DNA from 3 places in the Enterobacter sp. 4974935 genome. Region 1 is predicted to be linked to each of the others. Evidence: riboswitches for the same ligand, from Rfam matches in the RefSeq annotation. Region 1 holds a riboswitch; each other region holds the start of a gene.
What was found. A riboswitch is a leader RNA that binds a small molecule or an ion and turns the genes downstream of it on or off. The one in region 1 is predicted to bind thiamine pyrophosphate.
Positions count from the first base shown of each region.

Region 2: another riboswitch for thiamine pyrophosphate. It lies ahead of thiC (phosphomethylpyrimidine synthase ThiC); the one in region 1 lies ahead of thiM (hydroxyethylthiazole kinase).
Region 3: another riboswitch for thiamine pyrophosphate. It lies ahead of thiB (thiamine ABC transporter substrate binding subunit); the one in region 1 lies ahead of thiM (hydroxyethylthiazole kinase).

Region 1 covers NZ_JBZWGT010000003.1:1,355,217-1,357,479, forward strand. The annotation lists gene AC4OVS_RS07645 (YadA C-terminal domain-containing protein) at 1-526, opposite strand, end outside; TPP riboswitch at 1,208-1,304, shown strand; gene thiM (hydroxyethylthiazole kinase) at 1,340-2,110, shown strand; gene thiD (bifunctional hydroxymethylpyrimidine kinase/phosphomethylpyrimidine kinase) at 2,107-2,263, shown strand, end outside.
Region 2 covers NZ_JBZWGT010000003.1:4,093,721-4,095,983, forward strand. The annotation lists gene nudC (NAD(+) diphosphatase) at 1-152, opposite strand, end outside; gene AC4OVS_RS20795 (Rsd/AlgQ family anti-sigma factor) at 248-745, shown strand; TPP riboswitch at 800-909, shown strand; gene thiC (phosphomethylpyrimidine synthase ThiC) at 988-2,263, shown strand, end outside.
Region 3 covers NZ_JBZWGT010000003.1:3,636,671-3,638,933, forward strand. The annotation lists gene sgrR (HTH-type transcriptional regulator SgrR) at 1-822, shown strand, start outside; TPP riboswitch at 859-959, shown strand; gene thiB (thiamine ABC transporter substrate binding subunit) at 991-1,974, shown strand; gene thiP (thiamine/thiamine pyrophosphate ABC transporter permease ThiP) at 1,950-2,263, shown strand, end outside.

The DNA of each region.
Region 1 (2,263 bases):
GGTTAATCAATACAGAACCTTGTAACGCGCTTTCATCTTGGAATGATTTAATATCGGAACCATTGTTAACAACACCTTGTAAAGCAGTGTCTGCTTTGTTGTTAATGTCATTAATCAAAATATTTTGTTTGTTGTCGGTGGAGATCTGATCAGCTTTGTTATCATCTACTTTCTGATTCAAAGTAGAGTTAAATTGTGCATTAGCATTAACACCAGCTTGAGCAGCATCAGCTTTATTTACAGCAGTGTTAGCAGTATCTTGCGCATTATTGATAGCTATGTTTGCCTTCTCAACATCCCCTTGCAGATTATAGATTTGTCCGTCTTGTTGAGTGTTGCTAGCCTTGATGTTATCAAGGTTATATGCGGTGTTGTTAGTCCCTTGAACCTGAATAAAAGTACCTGAATTGGTAACATTATCGTTAAGAGTTACATTTACATCAGCAGCTTTAGCTACGTTCATTGTACCAGCAAAAAGAGCACCGATAATAGCGACAGCGATGACGGTTTCACTAACAGGTTTCATTTGAAATGACTCACAGTGTTTGGCAGATAAAATATACGCTAGCGATATTGCTAACGTTTGTTTAAGCAGAGCTGAATGGGTAAGTTTAAGTGTGTCGAATTTTATAGTTGTATTTAATATTTATGTTGGTAACGGAGCGAAACTATAGATATTTCGCGGCGAGAAATATTGATTTTGATCATGTTTCTTATTAATGATAAGAATGATGAGAAATAATGCTCTTGCATTGTTTCTTCTTTAAAATCAATTTGTTGTGATGCGCTTGCGAACTGTCTTAATTTAACCTTATGATTTTCATGAGGTTTTATTTTAACACTTATGCGGGTTTTATTTAAGTGATGGAAATTAAGGTTTACACGGGGTTTTCAAATGAAAATCACGACCTTTAAAGCTGAAAGTAAACATTATCGAGTGGGTGTGTTTAAATAAAGGGCAAGATATTCTTCCGTAAGATTTTCAATGTAGACATTAAATAAAGATATTTTTAATGTGAATTCAATGTTAGTTATTTATTCAGTACAAATAATACCGGAAAATGAACAATAGAATTTCTCATTTTTTGTGTAACCTGAACCCGTCTGTACCTTATAAGGCAGTGAGATAAAGGGAAAATGGTTGTCACCAGGCTCAACCACGGGTACACTAAATAACAAAGTATTGTTTAAACTTTTGTTTTATAAATGATTTGACTCGGGGTGCCCTTCCTTGTGAAGGCTGAGAAATACCCGTATTACCTGATCTGGATAATGCCAGCGTAGGGAAGTCAGATGCCTACCCGGTCATCGCTTCTTTCCGCACGGCAGGAGCGAAACCATGCAGCCTGACCTGCTCGACTCACACGTTTTACATCAATTCCGAACCCGTTCCCCGCTCACGCACTGTATGACCAACGATGTCGTGCATACCTTCACCGCCAACGTTCTGCTCGCGCTCGGTGCTTCCCCGGCAATGGTGATCGAAGCCGAGGAAGCGGAACAGTTTGCCGCGCTTGCCGATGCCCTGCTCGTCAACGTTGGCACGCTCACCGCGCCGCGCGCCCAGTCGATGCGTCGGGCTATTGAGAGCGCGGTAGCCGCGGGCACACCCTGGGTTCTGGACCCCGTCGCGGTTGGCGCGCTGGCGTTCCGCACCCGTTTTTGCCAGCAAATATTATCCCTTAAACCTGCGGCCATTCGTGGCAACGCCTCCGAAATCCTCGCCCTTGCCGGAATGAGTGCGGGCGGACGTGGGGTCGATTCCACCGATACGGCAGCGAGCGCGTTGACCGCTGCGCAGGCGCTTGCCCGCCAGACCCACGCCGTTGTAGTCGTCACAGGGGAAGTGGATCACATCACCGACGGCCAGCGAACCCGTACGGTCGCGGGGGGCGACCCGCTGATGACCCGCGTGGTAGGAACTGGCTGTGCGCTCTCGGCGGTCGTCGCCGCCTGCTGCTCGCTGCCTGGCGACAGGCTTGATAACGCGGCGGCAGCCTGCGGCTTTATGAAGCGCGCAGGGTCAGTTGCCCTGACTCAAAGCCGGGGGCCTGGCAGCTTTGTCTCCGCGTTTCTGGACGCGCTTTACGCGCTGGAGGAACAGGTATGACGCGCATTAATGCCCTGACTATTGCGGGAACCGATCCCAGCGGCGGAGCGGGGATCCAGGCAGACCTGAAAACCTTCTCTGCGCTCGGCGCATACGGGTGCTCGGTTATCACCGCGCTGGTTGCGCAAAACACGCGCGGCGTACAGTCGGTGT
Region 2 (2,263 bases), 2.7 Mb from region 1:
CCCTGCCACTCGCCGATCTTCAGCGCGGACTGGCCCACCAGATCGAACGTTTCCGCGGCACCGTAGGGCAACTCTCCTGAGGGCAGCCATAATTTTTGTTCGTGGCTGACGATCCACCAACCCAGATCTGATTTTTCAATAATACGATCCATATCTATTGCACTACCTTCGCTTCACTGACATGTTGTTAGCATTGTGGTTACATTTTGGATAAGCAGATCCCATTTTAAACCTTATGGAGTCGACCATGTTAAACCAGCTGGAAAGCCTGACTGAGCGCGTTGGAGGAAGTAACACCCTGGTGGATCGCTGGCTACATGTGCGCAAGCATCTCCTTGTGGCGTATTACAATCTGGTTGGTCTTAAGCCTGGCAAAGAATCCTTTATGCGACTCAATGAAAAAGCGCTGGACGACTTTTGTCAGAGCCTGGTCGACTACCTCTCCGACGGCCATTTCAACCTTTATGAACGCATTATCCGCGAAATGGAAGGGACAACGCCGTATTTAGCGGCCAGTAAACTCTGTCCGTTGCTTGAAGCCAACACCCAGCAGATCATGGACTACTACGATTCCACGCTTGAGAACGCTATCGATCACGATAACTATCTTGAGTTTCAGCAGGCGCTTTCCGACCTTGGCGAAGCACTGGAAGAGCGATTCACGCTGGAAGACAAGCTCATCGCCCTCGTGCTGGACAACAACCTGACTATCAGCACCAGCGATAACGTTGCGCGCCCTGCTTGAGTTCTTAATCGTTAACGAGTAATTTACAACCATTCGCCCCTCTGCGGAGGGGGATTTTTCTTGTCGGAGTGCCCAGTGTGAAAGCACGGGCTGAGACCGTTAATTCGGGATCCGCGGAACCTGATCAGGTTAATACCTGCGAAGGGAACAAGAGTCACACTGCTGTTGTATCGCCCTCGGGCGATCTTCTCTTGCTTCATCCGTCGTCTGACAAGCCATGTCCTTCACATCTGGAATGAGCTATGTCTACAACAAAACTGACCCGCCGCGAACAGCGCGAACACGCACAACGCTTCATCGACACCCTGGAAGGCACCGCTTTCCCGAACTCAACGCGCATCTACATCACCGGTTCACAGGCCGATATCCGCGTGCCGATGCGCGAAATCCAGCTCAGCCCGACGCATATCGGCGGCAGCAAAGAGCACCCGCAGTTTGAAGACAACGAAGCCGTGCCGGTGTATGACACCTCCGGCCCGTACGGCGATCCTGATGTTGCTATCAACGTGCAGCAGGGTCTGGCAAAGCTTCGCCAGCCGTGGATTGATGCCCGTAACGACTGCGAAGAACTGAGCGTGCGCAGCTCGGCGTACACCAACGCGCGCCTGGCCGACGACGGTCTGGACGAGCTGCGCTTTACCGGCCTGCTGACGCCGAAACGCGCTAAAGCGGGCAAATGCGTAACCCAGTTGCACTACGCGCGACAGGGTATCGTCACGCCGGAGATGGAGTTCATCGCCATCCGCGAAAACATGGGCCGCGAGCGCATTCGCAGCGAAGTGCTGCGCCACCAGCATCCGGGTGAAGGGTTTGGCGCTCGCCTGCCGGAGAACATCACGCCGGAATTCGTGCGTGATGAAGTAGCCGCCGGGCGCGCGATTATTCCCGCCAACATCAACCACCCGGAATCCGAGCCGATGATTATCGGCCGCAACTTCCTGGTGAAGGTCAACGCCAACATCGGCAACTCTGCCGTCACCTCTTCCATCGAAGAAGAGGTGGAAAAGCTGGTCTGGTCAACGCGCTGGGGCGCGGACACGGTGATGGACCTCTCCACCGGCCGTTACATTCACGAAACCCGCGAATGGATCCTGCGTAACAGCCCGGTGCCGATTGGCACCGTCCCGATTTATCAGGCGCTGGAGAAGGTAAACGGTATCGCCGAAAACCTCACCTGGGAAGCGTTCCGCGACACGCTGCTGGAGCAGGCGGAACAGGGCGTGGACTACTTCACCATTCACGCGGGCGTGCTGCTGCGCTACGTGCCGATGACCGCGAAGCGTCTGACCGGTATCGTCTCACGCGGCGGTTCGATTATGGCGAAATGGTGCCTTTCCCATCATCAGGAAAACTTCCTCTACGAGCACTTCCGCGAAATCTGCGAGATCTGCGCCGCTTATGACGTTTCTCTGTCGCTGGGCGACGGCCTGCGTCCTGGCTCCATCCGTGACGCGAACGACGAGGCGCAGTTTGCCGAGCTGCACACGCTGGGCGAGCTGACCAAAATCGCCTGGGAGT
Region 3 (2,263 bases), 2.3 Mb from region 1:
AATCAGCTGAAGATCCGCGCCTTTGATGATTACTTTGGCTATAGGGCGCTGATCGACGAAGTCAACGTCTGGGTACTACCGGATCTCAACGAAGAGCTGAGCGCAGGCCTGACGCTGGAAGGGCCAACAACCAGCGAAAAGGCGTTCGAGAGTCGCCTGGAAGAGGGTTGCTACTATCTGCTTTTTGACAGCCGCAGCCATCGCGGGGCGAATCACGACGTACGCAGGTGGATCAGCCATATTCTGGCTCCCGCTAACCTGATTTATCACGCTGAAGAGCAATACCAGACCTGGTGGTTCCCAGCCTATGGCCTGCTTCCGCGCTGGCACCATGCGCAGCCAGTACGCAGTGAAAAACCTGCCGGACTGGAGACCATCACCCTCAGCTACTATCGCGATCACATTGAACACCGGTTTATCGCAAGGATCATGAGTAAGCTGCTGGCAGCCGAGGGCGTGACGCTGGCGATACAGGAAGTGGACTATGATGAATGGCACCGTGGAGATGTTATCAGCGATATCTGGCTCAACAGTGCGAACTTCACGCTGCCGCTTGATTTTTCGCTCTTCTCTCACCTGTATGAAGTGCCCCTGATTCAGCACTGTATCAATCGGGACTGGCAGCGAGACGCCGCACGGTGGCGGGCAGGAGAAATGGATCTGGCCGCCTGGTGTCAGGAGCTGCTGGCCGGGCAGACGATCGTACCGTTGATTCACCACTGGCTGCTGATCCAGGGTCAGCGCAGCATGCGCGGCCTGCGAATGAATACCCTGGGCTGGTTTGATTTTAAATCCGCGTGGTTTGCGCCGCCGGAGCCATAACGCTTTCGTAATATTCACCAAATCATTACAATAGCGCCGTTCTCAACGGGGTGCTGCATCACTGATGTGCGCTGAGATAATACCCGTCGAACCTGATCCGGATAACGCCGGCGAAGGGATTTGAGGCTGTCTCTCAAAATCCTTTGCCACTCAACCCTGAGGTGCAAAGTGTTAAAAAACGTTCTTCCTCTGCTGGCGCTGTTTGCGCTGCCTGTTTTTGCTAAGCCTGTCCTGACGGTCTACACCTACGACTCCTTCTCCGCCGACTGGGGCCCCGGCCCGGCGGTGAAAAAAGCCTTTGAAGCCGACTGCAACTGCGAGCTGAAATTCGTGGCGCTGGAAGATGGTGTCTCTCTGCTTAACCGGCTGCGTATGGAAGGCAAAAACAGCAAAGCCGACGTGGTGCTCGGGCTGGATAACAACCTGCTGCAAGCCGCCACTCAAACCAGACTGTTCGCCAAGAGCGGCGTGGCGGCAGATGCCGTCAACGTGCCGGGCGGCTGGAAAAACGACACCTTCGTACCCTTTGATTACGGTTACTTTGCGTTTGTCTACGATAAAAACAAGCTGAAGAATCCGCCCAAAAGCCTGAAAGAGCTGGTCGAAAGCGATCAGAAGTGGCGCGTGATTTATGAAGATCCGCGCACCAGCACGCCGGGTCTGGGGCTGCTGTTGTGGATGCAGAAAGTCTATGGCAACAAAACGCCTGAGGCGTGGCAGAAACTGGCTGCGAAAACCGTTACCGTCACCAAAGGCTGGAGCGAAGCCTACGGCCTGTTCCTGAAAGGCGAAAGCGACCTTGTGCTGAGCTACACGACTTCTCCGGCCTACCACATTATCGCCGAGAAGAAAGACAACTACGCCGCCGCGAACTTTACTGAAGGACATTATTTGCAGGTGGAAGTGGCCGCCCGCACCGCCGCGAGCAAACAGCCGGAGCTCGCCGAGAAATTCCTGAAGTTTATGGTTTCACCGGCATTCCAGAATGCTATTCCGACAGGAAACTGGATGTACCCGGTCACTGATGTTGCGCTGCCGGCAGGTTTTGAGCAGCTGAACAAACCGCAAACCTCCCTGGAATTTACGCCGCAGCAGGTTGCCACCCAGCGCGCCGCATGGATAAGTGAATGGCAACGCGCCGTCAGCCGCTGATCCCCGGCTGGTTAGTTCCCGGGCTGCTCGCCGCTATACTGATGGTGGTCGTCAGCCTGGGTGCATTCCTTGCGCTGTGGTTTAACGCGCCAGAGAGCGATCTGCTTGCCCTCTGGCACGACAGCTATCTCTGGCACGTCATCCGTTTCTCGTTCTGGCAGGCGTTTCTCTCCGCGCTGCTGTCGACGCTCCCGGCCATTTTCCTCGCGCGCGCCCTCTATCGCAGACGTTTCCCCGGCAGGCTTGCCCTGCTGCGGCTGTGCGCGATGACGCTGATCCTGCCCGTGCT